Regions from separate parts of the Enterobacter sp. TMH.L2 genome, predicted to be linked through region 3. Evidence: predicted binding sites of a transcription regulator. Region 3 holds the regulator's gene; each other region holds the start of a gene.
The links. Region 3 encodes PurR, which represses purine synthesis genes. Its sites were predicted from a motif close to CANGCAAACGTTTGCNTG; they were not measured.
Positions count from the first base shown of each region.

Region 1: a site for PurR is predicted at 4,582-4,599, ahead of cecR (transcriptional regulator). Genes of this name have one in related genera too.
Region 2: a site for PurR is predicted at 4,527-4,544, ahead of purL (phosphoribosylformylglycinamidine synthase). Genes of this name have one in related genera too.

Region 1 is NZ_CP193791.1:3,322,596-3,330,408, forward strand. It holds gene surE (5'/3'-nucleotidase SurE) at 1-351, opposite strand, end outside; gene ACREYP_RS15990 (OprD family outer membrane porin) at 376-1,704, opposite strand; gene dusC (tRNA dihydrouridine(16) synthase DusC) at 1,983-2,918, opposite strand; gene rhlE (ATP-dependent RNA helicase RhlE) at 3,093-4,484, opposite strand; gene cecR (transcriptional regulator) at 4,738-5,433, shown strand; gene hlyD (secretion protein HlyD) at 5,423-6,430, shown strand; gene ACREYP_RS16015 (ATP-binding cassette domain-containing protein) at 6,417-7,813, shown strand, end outside.
Region 2 is NZ_CP193791.1:1,050,346-1,058,158, reverse strand. It holds gene purL (phosphoribosylformylglycinamidine synthase) at 573-4,460, opposite strand; gene mltF (membrane-bound lytic murein transglycosylase MltF) at 4,709-6,259, shown strand; gene tadA (tRNA adenosine(34) deaminase TadA) at 6,150-6,620, opposite strand; gene yfhb (phosphatidylglycerophosphatase C) at 6,717-7,355, opposite strand; gene ACREYP_RS05145 (MurR/RpiR family transcriptional regulator) at 7,562-7,813, shown strand, end outside.
Region 3 is NZ_CP193791.1:2,727,187-2,734,999, reverse strand. It holds gene ACREYP_RS13085 (glycoside hydrolase family 1 protein) at 1-616, opposite strand, end outside; gene cfa (cyclopropane fatty acyl phospholipid synthase) at 843-1,991, opposite strand; gene punC (purine nucleoside transporter PunC) at 2,288-3,490, opposite strand; gene punR (DNA-binding transcriptional activator PunR) at 3,605-4,543, shown strand; gene purR (HTH-type transcriptional repressor PurR) at 4,540-5,565, opposite strand; gene cydH (cytochrome bd-I oxidase subunit CydH) at 5,858-5,947, shown strand; gene sodB (superoxide dismutase [Fe]) at 6,030-6,611, opposite strand; gene ACREYP_RS13050 (C40 family peptidase) at 6,782-7,627, opposite strand.

The sequences.
Region 1 (7,813 bases), 600 kb from region 3:
GCCGGAGATAACCAGGTCCGGTGGCGTATCTTTCATCACGCCCAGCACGCCGAAGTCAAGGGCGTCGGCGGGGGTGCCAGGGAAGCAGTAGCGCTTGTCGGCCACCTTTTTAACGTCGAATATTTTATTCGGCTTAAAGGTAATGGCCGAACCAATACCACTTTGATTGGTGGACGGTGCCACCATCCAGACGTCATATCCTTTGGCCGCCAGCTTCTCCTGCAGTGAGGTTGTCCCAACCGACTCACAGCCATCATCATTGACGACCAGAATACGCATGGGGCGTTCAGCGGCAAAAGCGGAACCTGCAACTAACGTGAGCACCAGCCCGGCGATGATGTTCTTTTTCATATTCACTCCTTATTTATGACGTAATCAAAATAAATTAAACCGATATTCAACGCGTACGCTTCCCCCTACGCCTTTCGCACGGCGGAAACTATGATTGTTTTCGTCCAGGGATGGCATTCTACCAGGCGTTAATTTCCAGCTATAGCTCGGCCCAAATCCGGCGAATACGTTCAGACCTTTAACCTGCGGGCTATGCCAGAGAAAATAACCCCCATACTCCCACTCTTTTAAATCAACACCTTTGTATTGCATGCCAAAACCGTAATTGCCGTAGATGCCCACTAATAATTCAGGCAAGATCTGATACTGGCTGTATAAATACAGCATTTGTTCACCGTCATTAATGTAGTCATTGCCCTCGCCATCGGCTTTGCTATTAAAGGCACCCCGGGTGTTTTTACCAAAGTGCCAATAAAAATGACCTAAGCCGTTATCCAGCGGCGCTCGGGTGTATGACCAACCGAGGCCAGATTCCGCTCGTCCGTATTGATAGCCGACAAGGGCAAAAAGATGTTGTGCGCTGCGGCTGAACCCTCGAGCCCCCTCCCAATCGCTGAGGCCCCGAGCATAGTAGTAAGTGCTTCGTGCCAGGAGATTGAAATCTTTACTAAGCGGCACCACGGCATTCGCTTCAAGCCCGTGGCGGAGAAGATAGCTGTCGCTCTCGGCGGCAATGTAGCTGATTTTGCTACCTTTTTCCGGAGACCAGCTCAGTTCACTGGTCGCAATGTAGTCAATTTGCTTGTTAGTTTTGAGGGTACGAAAGCGGCGTTTTTCTGGCTCATCGCGCTCAGAAAAGCGGTTCACAACGGCGGCCTTTGCGCTAAAATCGTCCCACGCAAACTCGGCGCTAACGCCTTCCCAGGTACTGGGGGCGGCACGGCTGCGGGTGACGTTTAACGCGCCGAATTTATAGAGTTGACGCCAGCCAGCCCAAAGAGAGAGATGCCGCTCAGCGTCGCCCCATCGCGCTTTGGCGTACAGTTGCCCAAGCTTATTGAAGCCTTGCGCTTTGCCGTTTTTGTCCCGCAACAAGTCTCTGCCATAGAAGGCATCGTTGGCGTACAGCTTCGCTACGCCATACCACGAGGCATCGACCCCTACGTGATCCCACAGCCAGCCGCTTTGCCAGTCCAGATGCACCGCCTGAGCCCAGGCGTTCTGATCGCCAATCCCCTGGTCCGCCATTGCATCGGTTGTATTCAACATCCAGACATTTTTTAAGGTGGCATCGAGATGGCTGTTCGTCAGCAGGCCACTGTCATAGTGAGCATAGCTCGCCAACGCATCGGGCATACCTCCCAAGGCAAACAGCAGCATCATGCCACCGGTTATTTTTGTGCGTGAGTACATGATAAACGTCCCTTGTTTTAATAAAAAAAAGCAAAAAAAAACCTAAATTCATTTCCCGACACGCGGAGAATGAATTTAGGTTTTGCCTGTTAAACAGTAGCAATCCTTGGTGTAATTTTCGGGGCTATAGTGGCATCATGCTGAAACCAGCTCCAGCACTAAATAAAATAAAAATGAAATTTTGTGAACTCTATTCAGGAAATAATGAAAGAAGATAAATTAATTTAGAGAAAATGCCCGCCAATTAAAAGTTCAATTAACGGGTTATCTAAAAGAAATTATTTTAACGCGCCAATAACATTGGCGATTTCACCGGACGTTTTTAACGTGCGAATGAGGGTAAACAGCTCCGTTGCTTCGGCGTATTCTTTACGCAAATAACCAAGCCACTGTTTAATCCTTGCCACGTGATACAGCCCGGTATCGCCCTGCTTTTCGAGACGGCTGTATTTTTGCAACAGCGTAACAACCTCGGCCCACGGCATTCGCGCTTCGTTGTATTTGATAACCCGGCTCAGGTTTGGCACATTCAGCGCCCCGCGCCCAATCATCACCGAATCACATCCCGTAGCCGCAAGGCAATCCTGTGCGCTTTGCCAGTCCCAGATTTCGCCGTTGGCGATGACCGGGATCGACAGCCGCTGACGAATCTCACCGATGGCACCCCAGTTGATAAGCTCCGCTTTGTAGCCGTCTTCTTTAGTACGTCCGTGAACCACCAATTCTGTCGCCCCCGCCTGCTGCACGGCATCAGCAATTTCAAACTGACGCGCACCGCTGTCCCAGCCGAGGCGAATTTTTACCGTGACCGGCAAATGCGCTGGCACAGCCTCACGCATGGCTTTCGCGCCGCGGTAAATGAGCTCGGGATCTTTGAGCAAAGTCGCCCCGCCGCCACTGCCGTTAACCAGCTTTGACGGGCAGCCGCAGTTTAAGTCCACGCCCCAGGAGCCGAGTTCGACCGCACGAGCTGCGTTTTCAGCCAGCCACTGCGGGTATTGCCCAAGAAGCTGGACGCGAACCAGCGTACCGGATGGCGTGCGGCTGCCATGATCGAGCTCGGGGCAAAGTTTGAGGAAAGATTTAACCGGCAACAGCTGATCGACCACGCGAAGAAATTCGGTGATACAGAGATCGTAGTCGTTAACCTCGGTAAGAAGTTCGCGAACTAACGAGTCGAGAACGCCTTCCATCGGGGCAAGAAGAACACGCATGACGCATCCGATAATATGTGTGGAGTTTTCCCCTCGCCCCGACTCTCTCCCCAGAGGGGAGAGGCGGAAAACCTGGGATTCCGCTAGTTCCCACCTTCAAAGAAGCAGAAGAAATGCGGGGGTCTTTAATCCCCTCTCCCTTTAAGGGAGAGGGTTAGGGTGAGGGTATGAAACTTACTGCGCTGCCGCTGGTTTACGCGGTGGGCGACGGCGACGGGTATTATCCCCTGCCGGCTTCGCAGCACCTTCGCCCTGCGGTTTACCGCTGCGACGCGGGCCGTTGTTACGCTCACCGGAAGCATTCGCGTTTCCGCCGTTGCCACTGCGACGCTGGCCCTGGCTTTGACCACCGCGACCACCCTGGCCGCCACGACCACCGCCGCCACGCTGCTGACGACCGTTGACGATTGGCTCGGCCGGAATGGATGGATCAACATCAAAACCTGGCAATGCGATACGTGGGATCTCGCGCTTCAGCAGACGCTCGATGTCGCGCAGCAGCTTATGCTCGTCCACGCACACCAAAGAAAGTGCTTCACCGGTGGCTGCCGCACGACCGGTACGGCCAATACGGTGCACGTAGTCTTCCGGCACGTTCGGCAACTCATAGTTAACAACGTGCGGCAGTTCTTCAATGTCCAGGCCGCGAGCCGCGATATCAGTCGCCACCAGCACGCGAATACCGCCGCTTTTGAAGTCCGCCAGCGCGCGTGTACGAGCGCCCTGGCTCTTGTTGCCGTGGATTGCCGCCGCGGTGATACCGTCTTTTTGCAGCTGCTCTGCCAGATGGTTAGCGCCGTGTTTGGTGCGGGTGAACACCAGCACTTGCTGCCAGTTGCCTTCGCCAATCATCTGCGACAGCAGTTCCCGCTTGCGCTTTTTGTCCACAAAGTGAACGTGCTGCGTGACCTGCTCAGACGCCGTGTTGCGGCGAGCCACTTCCACTTCTTCCGGGTTGTGCAGCAGCTTCTCAGCCAGCGCTTTAATGTCGTCGGAGAAGGTTGCGGAGAACAGCAGGTTCTGGCGGCGTGCAGGCAGTTTAGCCAATACGCGACGAATGTCATGAATGAAGCCCATATCCAGCATGCGGTCGGCTTCGTCCAGCACCAGAATCTCGATCTGATCGAGTTTCACCGCATTCTGATGCTCAAGATCCAGCAGACGGCCTGGGGTTGCTACCAGCACATCCACGCCGCCGCGCAGCTTCATCATCTGCGGGTTAATGCTCACGCCGCCAAAGACAACCAGCGAGCGGATATTTAAATATTTGCTGTAGTCGCGGACGTTCTCACCAATCTGCGCCGCCAGTTCGCGGGTTGGGGTGAGGATCAGCGCACGCACCGGGCGACGGCCCTTCAGGTGAGGCGCGCTGTCGGTCAGACGCTGTAACAGCGGCAGGGTAAAGCCTGCGGTTTTGCCGGTGCCGGTTTGGGCACTGGCCATCAGGTCACGGCCTGATAAGACTACCGGGATTGCCTGGCGCTGAATTGGGGTAGGCTCACGATAGCCCTGCTCTTCCACCGCACGCAAAATATCGGCATTCAGGCCGAGAGAATCAAAAGACATAGGAACTCCAGAACCGCCCTGACCGCATTGTGCGGTGTAGTTTCCAGGGGGAACATCACGCGCCAGCGCTAAGCTGGCGAAGAGAGGAGGCGCAAACCACGGCGCCGTTCGCGTGCAGTGTAGCAGTTTTTGTGATCTTCCGCATAAATTCTCATTTTCCTCTCCGCAAGCAGAATAAAGCCTTGTACTGGACAGGGTTGATAACTTTGCTTACTCTTAATCAATCGATTGATTAACATTTTAAGAGGTCGGTATGACACCTTCGCCGACGCCGGTCACCAGCCGCGGAGAGCAGGCTAAAAATACGCTCATCACCGCCGCCATCGCGCAGTTCGCTGAATATGGCATGCACGCCACCACGCGAGATATCGCCGCCCAGGCTGGGCAAAATATTGCCGCGATCACCTACTACTTTGGCTCCAAAGAAGCGCTGTATATGGCTTCCGCTCAGTGGATTGCCGATTTCATCAGCGGTAACTTTCACGAGCATGTTGTCCACGCAGAAGCCCTTCTTTGCCAGCCCGAACCGGACAAAGAGAAAATACGTCATCTTATTCATACCGCGCTCGGGCAAATGATCGCCCTGCTGACCGCCGACGACACGCTCAACCTGAGCAAATTTATCTCCCGCGAGCAACTTTCCCCGACCGCCGCTTATCAGCTTATTCACCAGCAGGTTATCGACCCGATGCACACTCTGCTGACCACGCTGGTGGCGCATTACACCGGGCGAGATCCTTTTGATACCGACACTATTTTGCATACCCACACGCTGCTCGGCCAGGTGCTGGCCTTCCGGCTTGGGCGAGAAACGATTCTGTTGCGCACCGGCTGGCCTCAGTTTGACCAGGCCAAAGTGCAGCAAATAAGCCGCGTGGTGCTGAGCCACGTTGATTTCATCCTGCAGGGATTATCCGTAAACAGAGGAAAAGCTAGTGATGAACAATAAGAAGCCGGTGATTGCCGTCATTGTGATTCTAGTGCTCGTGGCCGCGGCGTTTGGCGGCTGGAAATGGTATCAGAGCCAGCAAAACAGCGAGCTAACGCTTTACGGCAACGTGGATATCCGCACCGTTAACCTTAGCTTCCGCGTGGGAGGGCGACTCGCGGCGCTTGAGGTAGATGAAGGCGATGCAATCAAAACCGGTGAACCGCTGGGGCTGATAGATAAAGCACCGTATGAAAACGCTTTGCGCCAGGCCGAAGCCAACGTTGCGGCCGCCCAGGCTAAGTACGATTTGATTATTGCGGGCTACCGTGACGAAGAAATAGCCCAGGCTGCAGCGCAGGTTAACCAGGCGCAGGCGGCCTATGATTACGCGCAAAACTTCTACCAGCGCCAGCAGGGATTGTGGGCGACCAAAACCATCTCGGCGAATGATTTAGCCAACGCCCGCTCGTCCAGCGACCAGGCAAAAGCCACGCTGAAAGCGGCCCAGGATAAGCTCAGTCAGTACCGCAGCGGCAACCGCCCGCAGGAAATCGCTCAGGCGCAGGCCAGCCTTCAGCAAGCCAAAGCACAGCTGGCTCAGTCGCAGCTAGATCTGCAGGACACCACTCTGATTGCGCCTTCTGACGGCACGTTGCTGACCCGTGCCGTTGAACCCGGCAGCATGCTTAACGCAGGCAGCACGGTACTCACCCTGTCGCTCACTCGCCCGGTGTGGGTTCGCGCCTATATCGACGAAACCAACCTCGGGCAGGCCAAACCCGGCAGCGAACTGCTGATTTACACCGATGGCCGCCCGGACAAGCCATACCACGGCAAAGTGGGATTTGTGTCTCCAACGGCGGAGTTCACGCCAAAAACGGTTGAAACTCCCGATTTGCGCACGGATTTAGTCTACCGCTTACGCATTATCGTGACCGATGCAGATGACGCGCTGCGTCAGGGCATGCCCGTTACGGTGAAATTCAACGGTGGAAGTCAGCATGAGCAGCAATGACGCGGTCATTCATCTGCAGGGGCTGGTGAAGCGTTTCCCTGGCCTTGAAAAACCGGCCGTCGCCAGCCTGGATTGCGAAATTCATGCCGGGGCAGTCACCGGCCTGGTCGGCCCGGACGGCGCGGGGAAAACCACGCTCATGAGGATGCTGGCTGGATTGCTGCAGCCAAGCGAAGGCGCAGCCTCGGTGATCGGCCTCGACCCGATTAAAGACGATCGCGCTTTGCACGCTGAACTGGGCTACATGCCGCAGAAATTTGGCCTGTACGAAGATTTGACGGTAATGGAAAACCTGATGCTTTATGCCGACCTGCGCGGCGTGACCGGGGAGCAGCGTAAAAGCACCTTTGCCCGACTGCTGGAATTCACCTCTCTCGGGCCGTTTACCGAGCGGCTGGCGGGCAAACTCTCAGGCGGAATGAAGCAAAAGCTTGGTCTCGCCTGTACGCTCGTCGGCCAGCCGAAAGTCCTTTTGCTGGATGAACCTGGCGTAGGCGTAGACCCCATATCCCGGCGTGAACTGTGGCAAATGGTGCACGAGCTGGCGGGCGAAGGCATGCTGATCCTCTGGAGCACATCGTATCTCGATGAGGCCGAGCAGTGCCGAGAAATCCTGCTGATGAACGAAGGCGAGCTGCTTTATCACGGTGCGCCGAAAGCGCTGACGCAGAAGATGGCCGGGCGTTCACTGCTGGTCAGCCACGAGCAGGAGAATAATCGCCAGCTACTTCAGCGCGCGCTGAAGCTGCCGCAGGTCAGCGACGGCGTGATTCAGGGGCGCTCTGTGCGGCTGATCCTTGCCAAAGAGGCGAAAGTGAACGATCTGGCAAATGCCCTGCACGTGCCCGAGTCCAGCCTGAAAGAAACTGACCCGCGCTTTGAAGACGCGTTTATTGATTTACTGGGTGGCGCCGCCGCGAACGAATCGCCGCTGGGCGATATTCTTCATACCGTTGACGGCAAGTCAGGTGAGACGGTGATTCAGGCCGAAGAGCTAACCAAAAAATTCGGCGACTTTGCCGCCACCGACCACGTTAACTTTGCCGTTAAGCGCGGTGAAATCTTCGGGCTGCTTGGCCCTAACGGCGCCGGCAAGTCCACCACCTTCAAGATGATGTGTGGTTTGTTAGTCCCCACTTCGGGCAAAGCACTGGTGCTGGACATGGATTTGAAAACCAGCTCCGGCAAAGCACGCCAACACCTGGGCTACATGGCGCAAAAATTCTCCCTCTACGGCAACCTGACGGTGGCACAAAATCTCCGTTTCTTCTCCGGTGTTTATGGCCTTCGCGGGCGCGTTCAGCAGGACAAAATTGCCCGCATGAGCGAGGCGTTTGCGCTGCAGCCTATCGCCAATAGCACGACAGATTCTCTGCCGCTGGG
Region 2 (7,813 bases), 1.7 Mb from region 3:
CAGGGTCAAAAACCCTGCCTTTGTTTAGGAATTAGGCGGCGCCTTACTCAACGTTTCGCCCGGAGCATGATAAGCCGAAAGGCATTTATCAAAAATCGGACGGCAGGCACCTTTTTGTGCGTCATTCGGCGGTTTATGTAGTCTGTCTGAAAAGACGCTGACATAAGAGATTGAATGAGCCACTGAGCGTTATTAAGCAGATATCATGCCAACTTTACAAGTTTAAATTTAACTAATTGTTTTAAATATAATTAAGAAGGAATGCAGGAGGATATATTGTGCGTATTTTTTGTTCTCTATGTCGCCATTTCACAACACTCTTTAACCCGCTCAATCACATCATTAAAAATCAATGAGTTAAATGTCTCTTTTTGACGACACTTTAAAAGTGAAGGTGTCGGGGTTTAGTGACAAAAAAAGCCCCTCACCCTGGCCCTCTCCCCAAAGGGGAGAGGGCACTGGATCGGAGCCTGTCTGCTGTTTTCCCACCCTCTAAAAGCCAGGGGACTGGATCGGAGCCTGCCTGCTGTTTTCCCCCTCTCCCTTTAGGGAGAGGGTCGGGGTGAGGGTAATCAGCCCAGTTGCTTACGTGCGTTGCGGAAAATACGCATCCACGGGCTGTCTTCGCCCCACTCTGCCGGGTGCCAGGAATTACTCACGGTACGGAACACACGCTCAGGGTGCGGCATCATGATGGTCACGCGCCCGCTTTCGTTGCTCACCGCGGTGATGCCGTTCGGCGAACCGTTCGGGTTAGCCGGGTAGGTTTCGGTCACGTTCGCGAAGTTATCCACAAAGCGCAGCGCCACCAGCCCTTTGCTTTCAAGCGCGGCGAGATGAGCGGCATCACGCACTTCCACACGACCTTCGCCGTGAGAAACCGCGATAGGCATATGGGAACCGGCCATGCCCTGCAGCAGCAGCGACGGGCTGGAGGTCACCTCAACCAGGCTGAAGCGCGCTTCAAAGCGATCGGACTGGTTACGCACGAAGCGCGGCCACAAATCACTGCCTGGGATCAGCTCACGCAGGTTAGACATCATCTGGCAGCCATTACAAACGCCAAGCGCCAACGTTTCCGGGCGATGGAAGAAGGTTTCAAACTCATCGCGCACGCGAGCGTTGAACAGGATGGACTTCGCCCAGCCTTCACCCGCGCCCAGCACGTCACCATAAGAGAAGCCGCCGCACGCCACCAGCGTATGGAAGCTTTCCAGCCCGGTACGGCCCGCCAGCAGGTCGCTCATATGCACGTCGATGGCGTCAAAGCCCGCACGGTGGAAGGCGGCCGCCATCTCAACGTGGGAGTTAACGCCCTGCTCACGCAGGATGGCCACTTTAGGACGAGCGCCCGTCGCGATAAACGTCGCAGCAATATCTTCTTTGATATCGAAGCTCAGCTTCACGTTCAGGCCAGGATCGTTATCGTTCGCCTTGGCGTTGTGCTCTTCATCCGCGCAGTCTGGGTTGTCGCGCAGACGCTGCATCTGCCAGGTAGTTTCTGCCCACCACATACGCAGCGTGGTTCGGCTTTCGCTGAACACAGCGTGCCCGTTAGCGCTAATAGTGAAGCGGTCGCCTTCGACAGCTTTACCGAGGTAATGCACGCAGTCAGCCAGGCCATGCTTAGCCAGCAGCGCCTCAACGGCTGCACGATCCTCAGCGCGAACCTGGATCACGCCACCCAGCTCTTCGTTAAACAATGCGGCCAGGCGATCGTTACCGAGACCGGCGATATCAACCTCAACGCCGCAGTGGCCGGTAAAGGCCATTTCCGCCAGCGTCACCAGCAGCCCACCGTCGGAACGGTCGTGCCAGGCCAGCAGTTTGCGATCCGCCACCAGTGTCTGCATTGCGTCCCAGAAACCTTTCAGTTGCTCAACGCTGCGAACGTCCGCAGGCTTGTCGCCCAGTTGGCGGTAAACCTGGGACAGCGCGGTCGCGCCCATCGAGTTATGGCCTTTGCCTAAATCGATCAGCAGCAGGGCGTTGTCTTCGGTGCTCAGCTGCGGCGTCACGGTGCCACGCACGTCTTCCACGCGGGCAAACGCGGTGATCACCAGCGACAACGGAGAGGTCATCTCGCGCTGCTCGTTACCTTCCTGCCAGCGGGTTTTCATCGACATGGAGTCTTTACCCACCGGGATGGTGATCCCGAGAGCCGGGCAAAGTTCTTCGCCAACGGCCTTCACCGCTTCATACAGGCCGGCATCTTCGCCAGGGTGACCGGCTGCGGCCATCCAGTTTGCGGAGAGTTTAATGCGCTTCAGGGAGCCAATTTGGGTCGCGGCGATGTTCGTTAAGGCTTCGCCCACGGCCAGACGACCGGATGCCGCGAAGTCCAGCAGGGCCACCGGCGCACGTTCACCGATAGACATCGCTTCGCCGTAGTAGCTGTCCAGGCTGGCGGTAGTCACCGCGCAGTTGGCGACTGGGATCTGCCACGGGCCAACCATCTGATCGCGGGACACCATGCCGGTTACCGTGCGGTCGCCGATGGTCACGAGGAAGGTTTTTTCAGCCACGGTCGGCAAGTGCAGAACGCGCTTCACCGCATCGGCAATAGAAATTTCGCTGCTGTTGAAGGCATCGCCTTTGGCTTTCAGCGTCTCAACGTTACGCTCCATCTTCGGCGTTTTGCCCAGCAGCACGTCCAGCGGCATGTCGATAGGCTGGTTATCAAAGTGGCTGTCGTTGAGCGTCAGATGCTGTTCGGTGGTGGCTTCACCAATCACCGCATACGGCGCACGCTCGCGGCGGCAAAGTTCATCAAACAGCGGCAGTTGCTCTGGCGCAACGGCCAGCACATAGCGCTCCTGAGATTCGTTACACCAGACTTCGAGCGGGCTCATGCCCGGTTCGTCGTTAAGAATATCGCGCAGCTCGAAGCGGCCACCGCGTCCGCCATCGCTGACCAGCTCAGGCATGGCGTTAGACAGGCCACCCGCGCCAACATCGTGGATAAACAGGATTGGGTTGTCGTCGCCCATCTGCCAGCAGCGGTCGATCACTTCCTGGCAGCGGCGCTCCATTTCAGGGTTGTCGCGCTGCACGGAAGCAAAATCTAAATCCGCATCGGACTGGCCGGAAGCCATTGACGAAGCCGCCCCGCCGCCCAGGCCGATGTTCATTGCCGGGCCGCCCAGCACAATCAGCTTCGCGCCAGGGGTGATTTCGCCCTTCTGGACGTGGTCGGCGCGGATGTTGCCGATCCCGCCCGCAAGCATGATAGGTTTGTGGTAACCGCGCAGCTCCACGCCGTTGTGGCTGTTCACCTGCTCTTCATAGGTACGGAAGTAGCCGGTCAGCGCCGGGCGGCCAAATTCGTTGTTAAACGCCGCCCCGCCCAGAGGGCCTTCGGTCATGATATCCAGCGCGGTAACGATGCGGTCTGGCTTGCCGAAATCCTGCTCCCACGGCTGTTCAAAGCCCGGAATACGCAGGTTAGACACGGAGAAGCCCACCAGGCCTGCTTTTGGCTTCGCGCCACGCCCGGTCGCGCCTTCGTCGCGGATTTCACCGCCTGAGCCGGTTGCCGCGCCCGGCCACGGAGAGATAGCGGTCGGGTGGTTGTGGGTTTCAACCTTCATCAGGATATGCGCGTCTTCCTGGTGGAAGTCATAGCGCCCTGCTTCACGGTCGGCGAAGAAGCGGCCGACGGCGGAACCTTCCATCACCGCCGCGTTGTCTTTATAGGCAGACAGCACGTAATCCGGCGTTTTCTCGAAGGTGTTTTTGATCATTTTGAACAGCGACTTCGGCTGCTTCTGCCCGTCAATAATCCAGTCGGCGTTAAAGATCTTATGGCGGCAGTGCTCGGAGTTCGCCTGAGCAAACATATACAGTTCAATGTCGTTCGGGTTGCGGCCAAGCTTGTTGAACGCATCCTGCAGGTAGTCGATTTCGTCTTCCGCCAGCGCGAGGCCAAGGCGAATGTTCGCTTCCACCAGCGCATCGCGCCCTATCCCGAGCAGATCAACGCTCTGCACCGGGGCCGGCTGCTGCTGGGTAAACAGCTGCTGTGCATCGTTCAGAGAGGTAAACACGCTCTCCATCATGCGGTCGTGCAGCAGAGCGGCAACGTCCTGCAACTGCTCAGCGGTCAGCGTGCTGCCGGTAACATACCAGGCCACACCGCGCTCAAGGCGTTTAATCTGCGGCAGGTCACAGTTGTGGGCGATATCGGTAGCTTTTGAAGACCAGGGGGAGATGGTGCCAGGGCGCGGAGTCACCAACAGCAGGGTGCCTTCCGGCGCATGCTCTGCGAGGGTTGGACCATATTTCAACAGCCGCTGCAGGCGGGCAAGCTCGTCAGCGTTCAGCGGCGCCTCAAGGTCGGCAAAATGAACATACTCGGCATAAATATCGCTTACCGGGAGGTGAGCATCGTTGAAACGGGCCAGGAGTTTGTTAATACGAAATGCTGAAAGAGCAGGCGAACCACGCAGAATTTCCATCATTAAAGATCTCTCGTCTTCAGGGCGAAGGGGGGAAAACGGGCGTCATTATAGAGAATCCTCCGCCGCGACGAAACCGTTTGCGTAGAAATAACAGCAGAAGTTTTTATTGCACGAAAAGTAAACGATATATTCTTAAAAGTTGCTTACTGGCGTTTTCTTACGCAAAATGCGCCTCATTCACTCACGGGGTTCAGACAAATCATGGTTATTGTTGGCTAAGGCTCATCCTGCTGCAGAATGTTATCTATTTGAAAAGAATAAAGATTAATTATCTGCTTATCGGTATCGTCACCTTGTTGCTGGCAGTGGCTTTATGGCCCTCCATTCCAGGTTTCAATCAGGCCGAAAACCGTATCGCCGCGATCAAAGCGCGGGGGGTTTTGCGCGTCAGTACCATTTCATCGCCGCTGACCTGGACGATGATTAACGGCAAGGCAACGGGCCTCGATTACGAACTCGCAAAACAGTTTGCAGACTACCTGGGCGTGAAGCTGTTAGTGGTCGTGCGGCCAAACATTAACGAGCTGTTTGATGACCTGGACAACGACAACACCGACCTGCTCGCCGCCGGCCTGGTGTATAACTCTCGCCGCAGCAGCGACTACCAGGCGGGCCCAACTTATTATTCCGTTTCGCAGCAGATGGTCTATCGCGTGGGTAGCCCGCGCCCCAAATCTCTCGGCGGCGTCAAGCCATCGCAGCTGGTGCTCTCTTCTGGCCAGGCGGTGGTGAGCGATCTGCAAAAGCTAAAAGACGCTCAGTACCCCGACCTGAGCTGGAGCATTGACGCCAAACAAACCAGCAACCAGCTCTTGCAGCAGGTGATTGACGGCAATATCGCGTTTACCATCTCAGACTCCATCGCCATCAGTCTTTTCCAGCGCGTGCATCCCCAACTGGCCGTTGCCCTGGACGTCACGGATGAACAACCGGTCACCTGGTTCTCTAAACGCGATGGCGACGACAGCATGAGCGCCGCGCTGCTCGATTTCTATAATAAGATCAGCAGCGACGGCACGCTGGCAAGGGTTGAGGAGAAATACCTGGGCCATATTGGCGATTTTGATTACGTCGATACCCGAACCTTCCTGAACGCGGTGGATGCCGTTTTGCCGGAACTCCAGCCGCTGTTTGAAAAGTACTCCGACGACATTGACTGGCCGCTGCTGGCTGCCATTTCCTATCAGGAATCCCACTGGGATACTCACGCGACTTCGCCGACGGGCGTGCGCGGGTTAATGATGCTGACAAAAAATACGGCCCAAAGCCTCGGCATCACCGACAGGCTGGACGCCGAACAGAGCATCAGCGGCGGCAGCCGGTATCTGAAAGATATGATGAGCAAGGTCCCGGCCACGGTACCGGAGTACGAGCGTATCTGGTTCGCGCTGGCGGCCTATAACATGGGCTATGCCCACATGCTGGATGCCCGTCAGCTAACGGCCAAACAGAAAGGCAACCCGGACAGCTGGGCCGATGTGAAAACACGCCTGCCGTTGCTGAGCCTGAAGCCTTATTACAGCAAAACGACCTATGGATATGCTCGTGGACACGAGGCTTATGCGTATGTAGAAAACATCCGCAAGTATCAGCTAAGTCTGGAAGGGTATTTGCAGGAGAAACAGAAGAAGGCGATCCAGGCTGATAAATTTGCCGAGGCCTACCCTGCGGTTGCCCCGGTGGAGCTGACTAGTCCGTCTTACGGGCCTTTTCCTTTAGGGCCTTTTTCTCCAGGCGACGAGCACGAAAAAAATCGCTCAGCATGGCTGAGCACTCTGTCGCGAGCACCCCTTCACTGACCTGCACCTGATGGTTCATGCCGGGGTGGCCGAGTACGTCCATCAGCGAGCCTATCGCCCCGGTTTTAGCGTCACGCGCCCCAAACACTAAATGGCCAATGCGGCTATGCACCATCGCCCCCGCGCACATGACGCAAGGTTCGAGCGTTACATAGAGCGTGGTATCCAGCAGACGGTAATTTTGCAGTACCAGACCGCCCTGACGCAGCGCCATGATCTCCGCGTGAGCCGTAGGATCGTGGCGACCTATCGGGCGATTCCAGCCTTCACCTATGACCTGATTATTGTGTACCAGCACCGCACCGACGGGCACTTCGCCTTCATCCCAGGCTCGTTGAGCGAGGGTCAGGGCGTGGCGCATCCAGTGTTCATGGGTAAATTCTGTGTCTGACACAATGCTCTCCGCGGCAAAAGTGGGCGGCGCATTATACACACCGCTTAACGGATTCAAAACGCCTCACTCAAGCTGCTGCAGTTCCCCCTGAGGCGTGACGCGCCAGCGGTGCTCGCAGAAATAGAGTAAGGGATTATCCTGATGGCTGTCGCTGTAGCCGCTGTAAAGCCGCAGCGGCGCGCCAAGATGCTGCTCCAGCTGAACCACTTTCTCATGGCCCAGACAGCGCAGGGTCAATATCCAGCCGCCGTGAGCCCGTGCAATCTGGCTGGCAATCACTTTGACCTCCGGCAGCCACGGCGTATCAAAATAGACTTTTTCCACCAGCGGCTGCGGTGAACCGGTAATCAACCAGACGTCGGCATCCGGGCTGTGCAGATAATCCGTGAGGCGCTGCTGGACGACGGGAAATGCCCTCACCTTCTGCCGGAACCAGGCGACAAACTCGTTTTGTAGCCGCTGAAGCCGGGCCTCGCTGCGCCCAAACGTGATGCCCCATAACAGCAGGCTCATCGGCTGGCGGGCCGCGCTGCCTTTGATCAGCATCATGCCGCCAATCAGCGGCAACAAGATAATAACCAACGGCACGTTCAGCGGCAGGCGGCGCAGGAGATAAAACAGGAAGCTGCCGAACATGTCCTGCTGATGCAGAGTGCCATCCAGGTCAAAAAAGACGACGCGGCGCGGGTGATGAGGTGTCAATTCAGGCTCCTTTTGGACTCGCGTTCACGAAACAACGCCAGCTAAAGCCTAACAGATAGCCCCGCGATTTTCCGCGTGCCTTACTGGCTGGCAGGTTGAACACAACAGAATATTTAATTCGGCAACATTGCTCTATAATGGAATTTATAATTCGCTCAAATGCTTACCAGAGCAAGTCGTTATCAGAAGTGCCGCCCGGAGGTGAAATGAACTGTTTACTGCGCATTCGAAGCCGTTACGCCATGCTGGCCCAGAGTGACCGCAAGCTGGCCGACTTTTTGCTCGCTGAGCCCGATCGCGCACGCCACCTCAGTTCACAGCAGCTGGCGGAAGAAGCCGGTGTCAGCCAGTCCAGCGTCGTAAAATTCGCGCAGAAACTGGGGTTCAAAGGCTTCCCGGCAATGAAACTGGCGATCAGCGAAGCGCTGGCGAGCGGTCAAAATCCTAACTCTGTCCCG
Region 3 (7,813 bases):
TGACCGCTTTAGCGTGGGCAAGCATGGTGTGGTAAGCGACGGTCACCGCGCGGTTGAAATCCACCACGTTAGGGTAGTGGTAGTCATAGAGGTAGCCGCATTCAACCGGAACAACCGGCTCGTTGAAGGTAAACCAGTGCTTCACGCGATCGCCGAAAAGCTCGAAACAGGTATTGGCGTAGGCGGCATAGGCATCAACCACTTCACGGCTTTCCCAGCCGCCTTTTTCCTGCATCACCATGGGCATATCAAAGTGGTACAGGTTGATAAATGGCTTAATGCCCTGAGCCAACAGTTCGTCAATCACCTGGTTATAGAACTCAACCGCCAGCGGATTGACTTCACCCGTGCCCTCGGGAATCAGACGAGCCCAGGAAATGGAGGTGCGGAAAGTATTGTGATTGAGCTTTTTCAGCAGGGCGATGTCTTGCTTCCAGCGCTGATAAAAAGTTGAGGTGTTTTGTGGCCCGACGCCGTGGTGGAAACGGTTAGGCTGCTCGGCGAACCATCGGTCCCAGATGGTTTCAGATTTGCCAAAGTTCAGCGCTTCGCCCTCGGTTTGTGGGCCGGAGGCTGCGCTGCCCCACCAGAAATGCTCAGGAAATGCGTATTTCATCGTTGTCCTCACGGTCTGACCTGCCATCTCCGACAGGCAATCATTGATACGGCTAATGCCCAGATTGTCTGTGATTGATGAAACCGGTTTCCATCCCAGGAAATGATATCTGTTAAGCAGATCAAGCCGCTAAGCGCAGGCAGGGCTAAACCTGTGAGGTTAATCACATTGGTGCGCAAAGAGAGACAATTGCAAAGAAGAAAACCCGGCATTCACCGGGTCTGTTTTAACGGGGTACGCGCAGGCCGTGCTCAATGCCCCGGCTGAAAACAACCTGCCAGAGCTGAATGTCGCGCGCCCGGAAAGCGCCGGCGCAGGCATTCAGGTAGTAGCTAAACATCCTTTTAAAGCGCTCAGAATAGTTGCCTTCGATTTCTGACCAGGTTGCCAGAAAACGCTCGTGCCAGGCCATCAGCGTTTTGTCATAGTCGGCGCCGAAGTTGTGCCAGTCTTCCATCACAAAATGCGGTTCGCTGGCGTCGGCAATCTGCCGCACCGACGGCAGGCAGCCATTAGGGAAAATGTACTTATTGATCCACGGATCGACATTATTGTCGGTCTTTTTAGAACCTATTGTGTGTAGCAGGAAAATGCCGTCCGGCTTGAGGTTGCGGTCGGCAACGTCAAAGTAGGTGGCATAATTTTTAGGCCCGACGTGCTCAAACATGCCGACGGAAACAATGCGGTCAAATTGTTCGTTCAGGTCGCGGTAGTCCTGTAAAAGGATGGTGACATCCAGGCCTTTGCAACGCGCCTGCGCCATTTTTTGCTGTTCTGCTGAGATAGTCACACCAAAGACGGATACGCCATAGTTGCGTGCTGCAAACTCGGCCAGACCGCCCCAGCCGCAGCCGATATCCAGCAGCTTCATACCGGGTTTCAGCTGCAGTTTTTCGCAGATCATTTTGAGCTTGGCATCCTGAGCGTCGCTGAGATTTGTCGCGTCTTTCCAGTAACCGCAGGAGTATTGCATGTGCTTGTCCAGCATCCGGCTGAACAGATCGTTGCCAAGATCGTAATGCTCTTTCCCGACTATCCATGCGCGTTTTTTAGACTGCAGGTTAACCAGTCTTGCCGCCGCAATGCGCAGGGTATCTTTGAAATGGTGGGGGAGTTGGTTTTCCAGCCCGGCACGCAGGACTTTAGTGAAAAAGATATCCAGCCGTTCGCATTCCCACCAGCCGTCCATATAGCTTTCGCCAAGGCCGAGAGAACCTTCCTGCAGAACGCGTTTAAAAAAGTTCGGGTTTTTGACCTGAATATCAAAGGGGTTTGGGCCGTTGAGGGTGATACCTGCCCGGCTCAGCATTTCATTTGCGATACGATACCATTCGTTATCTCGTACGCTCACTTCTTCTATACACGATGAACTCATAGCTTCTCCATCACCTTGTTGTGATCAGAACCTTAAAACAGCGTAGACGCTATTCCCGGCTTGTGAGAACTCTCACGGAAAATTCCGCGTGCCTGATATCCGACGTAGAACAGAGAAAGGAGGGATTCTCCCTTACTGAAAGGCCATCCATGGAAAAACGGAAGCGCTCCGGCTTCCGCAAAATAAAATTGATAAGGCTTATCGTAGAACCGCAATTACTATAAGCCCGTTTAATTGAGGGTTCAATGGAATATTGTTAGCAAGCTAATCACACAACATTCACATTATCATGCAGGTTACTGTGCGCGGGACAGCTCGCTGTGGCCCTTGTTGGGTGCTTTGCGTTGGGCCGCGTGTTGCAGGGCATAGCCCAGACCAGCAAGCAGGACTGTCGCCAGCATCACGCTGGTGGTGGTCAGCAGCGGCGTAGTGACCAGCCAGGAAACCATTAAGCTTGCCAGGAAGCAAAGCCCAAGCTGCAGGGTGTTTTGCAGGGCAGCGGCTTTCCCGGTTGCCTGCGGGAAAGGCAGCAGAGCCGAGGACACCACGATAGGGTAGATGGCGCCGTTCGCCGCGGCCATCACGCAGAACGGAATAAGCAGCAGCGTCAGATCAGCATGGCCGCTCACCGCCACGCCCCAGGTGGCGACCACGCTCAGGGTATACAGAGCCAGCAGCCACGGAAGTAGCTGTTTGCCACTCCACTTTTGCAGCGCGCTGCGGCAGCCATAGCCACCAACCAGGAAAGCGACAGTCTGCGGCATGTAGCTCAGGCCAATCGCCGCGGGGCTGTAGCCCATCTCATTCAGAATAAATGGCGAGCCGGTAAGCCAGGCGAAAAAGCTGGCGGAACAGGCGGCGTAAATCAGCACGTTGCCACCGTAAACGCGGGAACGTAATAAAGAGAAGAAGCTGACTTTATTGTTTTCGGTTTGCCCGTGGTGCTGAATCCGGGGCTTGAGGCGCAACGTGGGGATCATCAGCAGCAAAGCGACGGCGAACAGCACGGCAAAAATAGCCTGCCATTCAAAATGGTTCAGCAGCCAGCTGCCCAGCAGCGGGGCCAGCGCCGGAGAAAGCCCGACCAGCGGCATGATGGTGGCAAAAATGCGGCCAGCGCGGTTGGCGGGATAATAATCAGTCACCAGGGCCTGCCAGCTAACGGCGGCTGAGCAAACGCCCACGGCCTGAACAAAGCGAAGCACCAGCAGCGTGGTGGCATCCTGCACCCAAAGCATTCCGATACAGCCGACGGCAAACATGGCCAGGCCAATCAACAGCACAGGTTTACGCCCGAAGCGGTCGGAAAGCGGGCCCCAGATTAGCTGGGCAAAAGCAAAGCCGGCGAGGAACAGGCTCAGGCTGGCACTCACGGCGGAGGCGGTGGTACCCAGATCTTGTTGAATGGCGGCAAAGGCGGGCAGGTACATGTCGGTGGCCAGGAAACCCAGCACGCTCAGCCCCGCAAGCCAGATAAGAAATCCCTTTGATGGTTGCATGTTTCACTCTTGATTTTGATAGCAGGTTAACGGGGCAGGAGTCTACGGAGTGCAAAACCGCTTGTGAAACGCTAATATTTGCAAATTGCATTCAAATTTTTTGCAGGCAGAAATATGTGGTCTGAATATTCGCTGGAAGTGGTTGATGCCGTGGCGCGAAACGGCAGCTTTAGCGGTGCAGCCCAGGAGCTTCATCGCGTGCCTTCTGCCATTAGCTACACGGTGCGTCAGCTTGAAGAGTGGCTGGCCGTGCCGCTGTTTGAACGGCGTCATCGGGACGTTGAGCTGACCGCCGCCGGGGCGTTTTTTCTCAAAGAAGGTCGGTCTGTTATCAAAAAAATGATGGCAACGCGCCAGCAGTGCCAGCAGATAGCCAACGGCTGGCGTGGGCACCTGTCCATTGCGGTAGACAATATCGTTAAACCTGAGCGTACTCGCCAGCTGGTGCTGGATTTTTATCGTCATTTCCCGGATATCGAGTTAAGGGTTTCCCAGGAAGTGTTCAACGGCGTGTGGGATGCGCTTGCCGACGGGCGAGTTGAGGCGGCGATTGGCGCCACGCAGGCTATCCCGGTCGGGGGGCGTTACGCATTTCGGGACATGGGGGCGCTAAGCTGGCGCTGCGTGGTTTCCGCTGACCATCCGCTTGCGAAACGGGAAGGTATTATTCTGGATGATGACATCCGTCCCTGGCCATCCCTTGTGCTGGAAGACACATCCCGTTCGTTACCCAAGCGCATTACCTGGCTGCTGGACAACCAACGCCGCGTGGTGGTGCCGGACTGGGCGTCGGGGGCGGATTGCCTGACGGCGGGATTATGCATTGGTATGGTGCCGACGCACATTGCCCAGCCGTGGCTCGTCAGGGGCGACTGGAAAGAGCTGATGCTGGAGAATCCATTCCCGGACGCGGCCTGCTGCTTAACCTGGCGGCAGGACGATGCTTCGCCCGCTTTGAGCTGGCTGCTGGACTATTTGGGTGACAGTGAGACGATGAATCAGGAGTGGCTGCAGGAGCCGGGTAACACATTCCCGGCCCCCGAAGAGGCTTAGCGGCGGTAATCGCGGAACGGACCGTCGGCCACCGAGCGGCGTTCAATCAGACGAGGATGGACTTCAATCGTCTGCGACTCTTCGCGCTTATTAATGATGCGGTCGAGCAGCATGTTAAACGCCGTTTCGCCCAGGCGCTCTTTCGGCTGGTGGATTGTGGTCAGCGCCGGAGAGAAATAGCGGGCGTTGCGCACGTTGTCATAGCCGATGATAGAAATGTCCTGCGGCACGCGCAGCCCCATTTCGTCTGCGGCGCAAATTGCACCCATCGCCATAATATCGCCGCCGCAGAAAACGGCGGTAGGGCGATGCGGCTGGTTAAGCAGTTGCTGCATGGCGCGATAACCAGACTCTGGTTCGAAATCACCCTGAACCACCCAGTTATCTGGCACTTTGATATTGGCTTCTTCAAGTGCCTTCAGGAACCCTGCATGGCGGCCGCCGCCGGTATTTCGCTCCAGCTGACCCGGAATAGCACCGATATCGCGATGGCCACGTTCAATCAGGTAGCGGCCCGCAAGGTAGCCGCCGTGGAAGGCATTATCGACCACGGAATCGGTAAAGTCCGCACGAGCTTCGCCCCAGTCCATCACCACCATCGGAATATGGCGGTACTCTTCCAGGGTTGAAAGCAGCGTCTCAGGGTATTCGGAACACATGACCAGCAGCCCATCCACGCGTTTTTGCGCCATCATGGACAGGTATGCACGCTGCTTTTCAAAGTTGTTGTGCGCGTTGCCCAGAATCAGGGTGTAGCCCTTGGCGAAACAGCTGTTCTCAACGGATTCAATAATTTCCGCAAAATAAGGGGCTTCGCTTGAGGTAGCAAGCAGGCCGATGGATTTGGTGTGGTTGACCTTCAGGCTGCGAGCCACGGCGCTAGGCGAATAGTGCAGCTCTTTGATGGCTGCCCAGACGGCGTTGCGTGTCTCTTCCGCCACAAAACGGGTCTTGTTAATGACATGTGACACAGTGGTAGTGGAAACGTTTGCGCGCTTCGCTACGTCCTTAATCGTTGCCATTAGATGTCACTCCAGACCATATCGTAAACTCCTGATAACTCATGTGTTAAACGTTTGCCTTCGCTAACTCCTGGGGCAACACGTTGGTTCCAGGCCTGTCGGGGATGCGACATACAGCGGGAGGAGGGCGTTGCCGGGCGATACGCGGTAAATTAGCGAAGGATTTTGGCTTATCCCGGGGCAAAGTGGAAGAGGGAAAACCGATATCTGTGCAAATCCAGCAGGATTTTTATCGCTAATTGTGGGAAAATCACCCCACATACACTTTGTAGGGAAATAAAAGGAGCTTACGATGAGTACCGATCTGAAGTTTTCCGTGGTGACTACGGTTATCGTACTGAGTCTGATTGTTGCCGGGGCGCTAACCGCCGTCCTGCACTGATTTACAAAGGGCCGCTTTCGCGGCCCTTCTCGTATATAGAAGAAAAGCGTTGCTTCCCTCCTTCGTGGTTAACCGCTAAAAATCAGCCTGCCAGGTTTTGCGCAACAAATTCCCAGTTGACCAGCGCCCAGAAGTGGTCGAGATAAACCGGGCGAGCGTTGCGATAATCGATGTAGTAAGCATGTTCCCATACGTCCACGGTCAGCAGCGGTTTTGCTCCGGTTGTTAATGGGGTACCTGCGTTAGAGGTCGAGACGATAGCCAGGCTGCCGTCGCTATTTTTCACCAGCCATGTCCAGCCGGAGCCGAAGTTTTTGATGGCCGCTTCGGTGAACTGCTTTTTAAAGGCTTCCACGCTGCCAAAAGCGTGGTTGATGGCTGCCAGCACGTCACCGGTCGGCTCCCCGCCGGCATTCGGCGCCAGGCAGTGCCAGTAGAACGTATGGTTCCAGACCTGGGCCGCGTTATTGAAGATCCCGCCGTCAGATCCTGTCACGATCTCTTCCAGCGTTTTACCTTCAAACGGGCTGCCTTTGATCAGATTATTCAGGTTAGTGACGTAGGTCTGGTGGTGTTTGCCGTAATGGTATTCGAGGGTTTCGGCTGAGATATGCGGTGCCAGCGCATCTTTGGCATAGGGCAGGGCGGGTAGTTCGAACGACATGGCTTCACTCCTTGTTATTTTGCTTCACAATATAGCTACATTTTGTGTGGTCATAAGGTTAGCAAATTACGAGAGTGCAAAAAAGCGCAATGAAACAACAAAATAAAACAGCCCGTGCCGGGCTGTTAATATTTTAATCAGTCTGATTAGCCCGAAAGGGCGCGATAAGATTAACGAATAGTTTTTGGCGTCATGACCCGGCGGGCGCCCACGTAATGGCGCTGCCAGTAATCTTCGCTCAGGGAGGTGATCTGAATATCGCGGCCGCTGCGCGGGGACTGAATAAACTTCCCGTTGCCAACGTAGACGCCAACGTGATCGGCGGTGCCACGGCCCTGGGTACGGAAGAACACCAGGTCACCGCTTTCCAGTTCGCCGCGGTCAACGGAGGAGGCATCGCGCAGGTGATACATTTCGTTGGCGGTGCGTGGAATACGGATATTCACCAGATCTTTATAAGCGTAATAAATCAGCCCGCTGCAGTCGAAACCTGTGCGTGGGGAAGTACCTCCCCAGCGATACGGTTTTCCAATTTGCCCCATCAGCTTGTTCATGGCCGTTTTTTGCGCTTTCTGCACGCGCACTTTATGCGCCTGCGCTATGGTCAGATTTTTTTCCGACTTCACCTTAACGCACTGCTTTTTATGCCCTTTACGATGAGTGCATTTTTCAGTGTACGCAACGGAGGCTGAGGCTGGCTGTAGGGCTAATTTCTGCGAGGTTTTTTTGCTGCTAGTTTTAGCGAGGGTGCTGCTTTTGCCTGAGGTGGTGTGTTTTGCCACTTTGGCTTTCGCCGGTGAGGTTGTTTTTTTACCGGACTTCTTTGTGGAGGCTGTGCTGACCTTCGGTTTTGCTTTTTCTTTGCCCTTGTTGCTTTTACTGGTTGTTGTCTTGGCCGGATGGCCTTTTTGTGCAACAGGATGGCGGGCGTGCTCGGACGCCTGCGCCAAAGGTGTATAGGGCAAAGCAAATAGCAGAGCACATAGCGTGATAGAGATTTTATTTATCCGCGCCACTCGTCAATCCCCTGATAAATGAAGACACGATGCTAACCATCATGCCTGCGTATGATTTTTGCGAAACCCGACGATTCTAATGCATAAAAGCCGATAATGTTAATAGGCAAATACTATTTAACGGTCAAAAGTGGAAGCTATAGCTAAAAAATTAGCCATTCCAGGGTGTTATCCGCTGTTTAATTG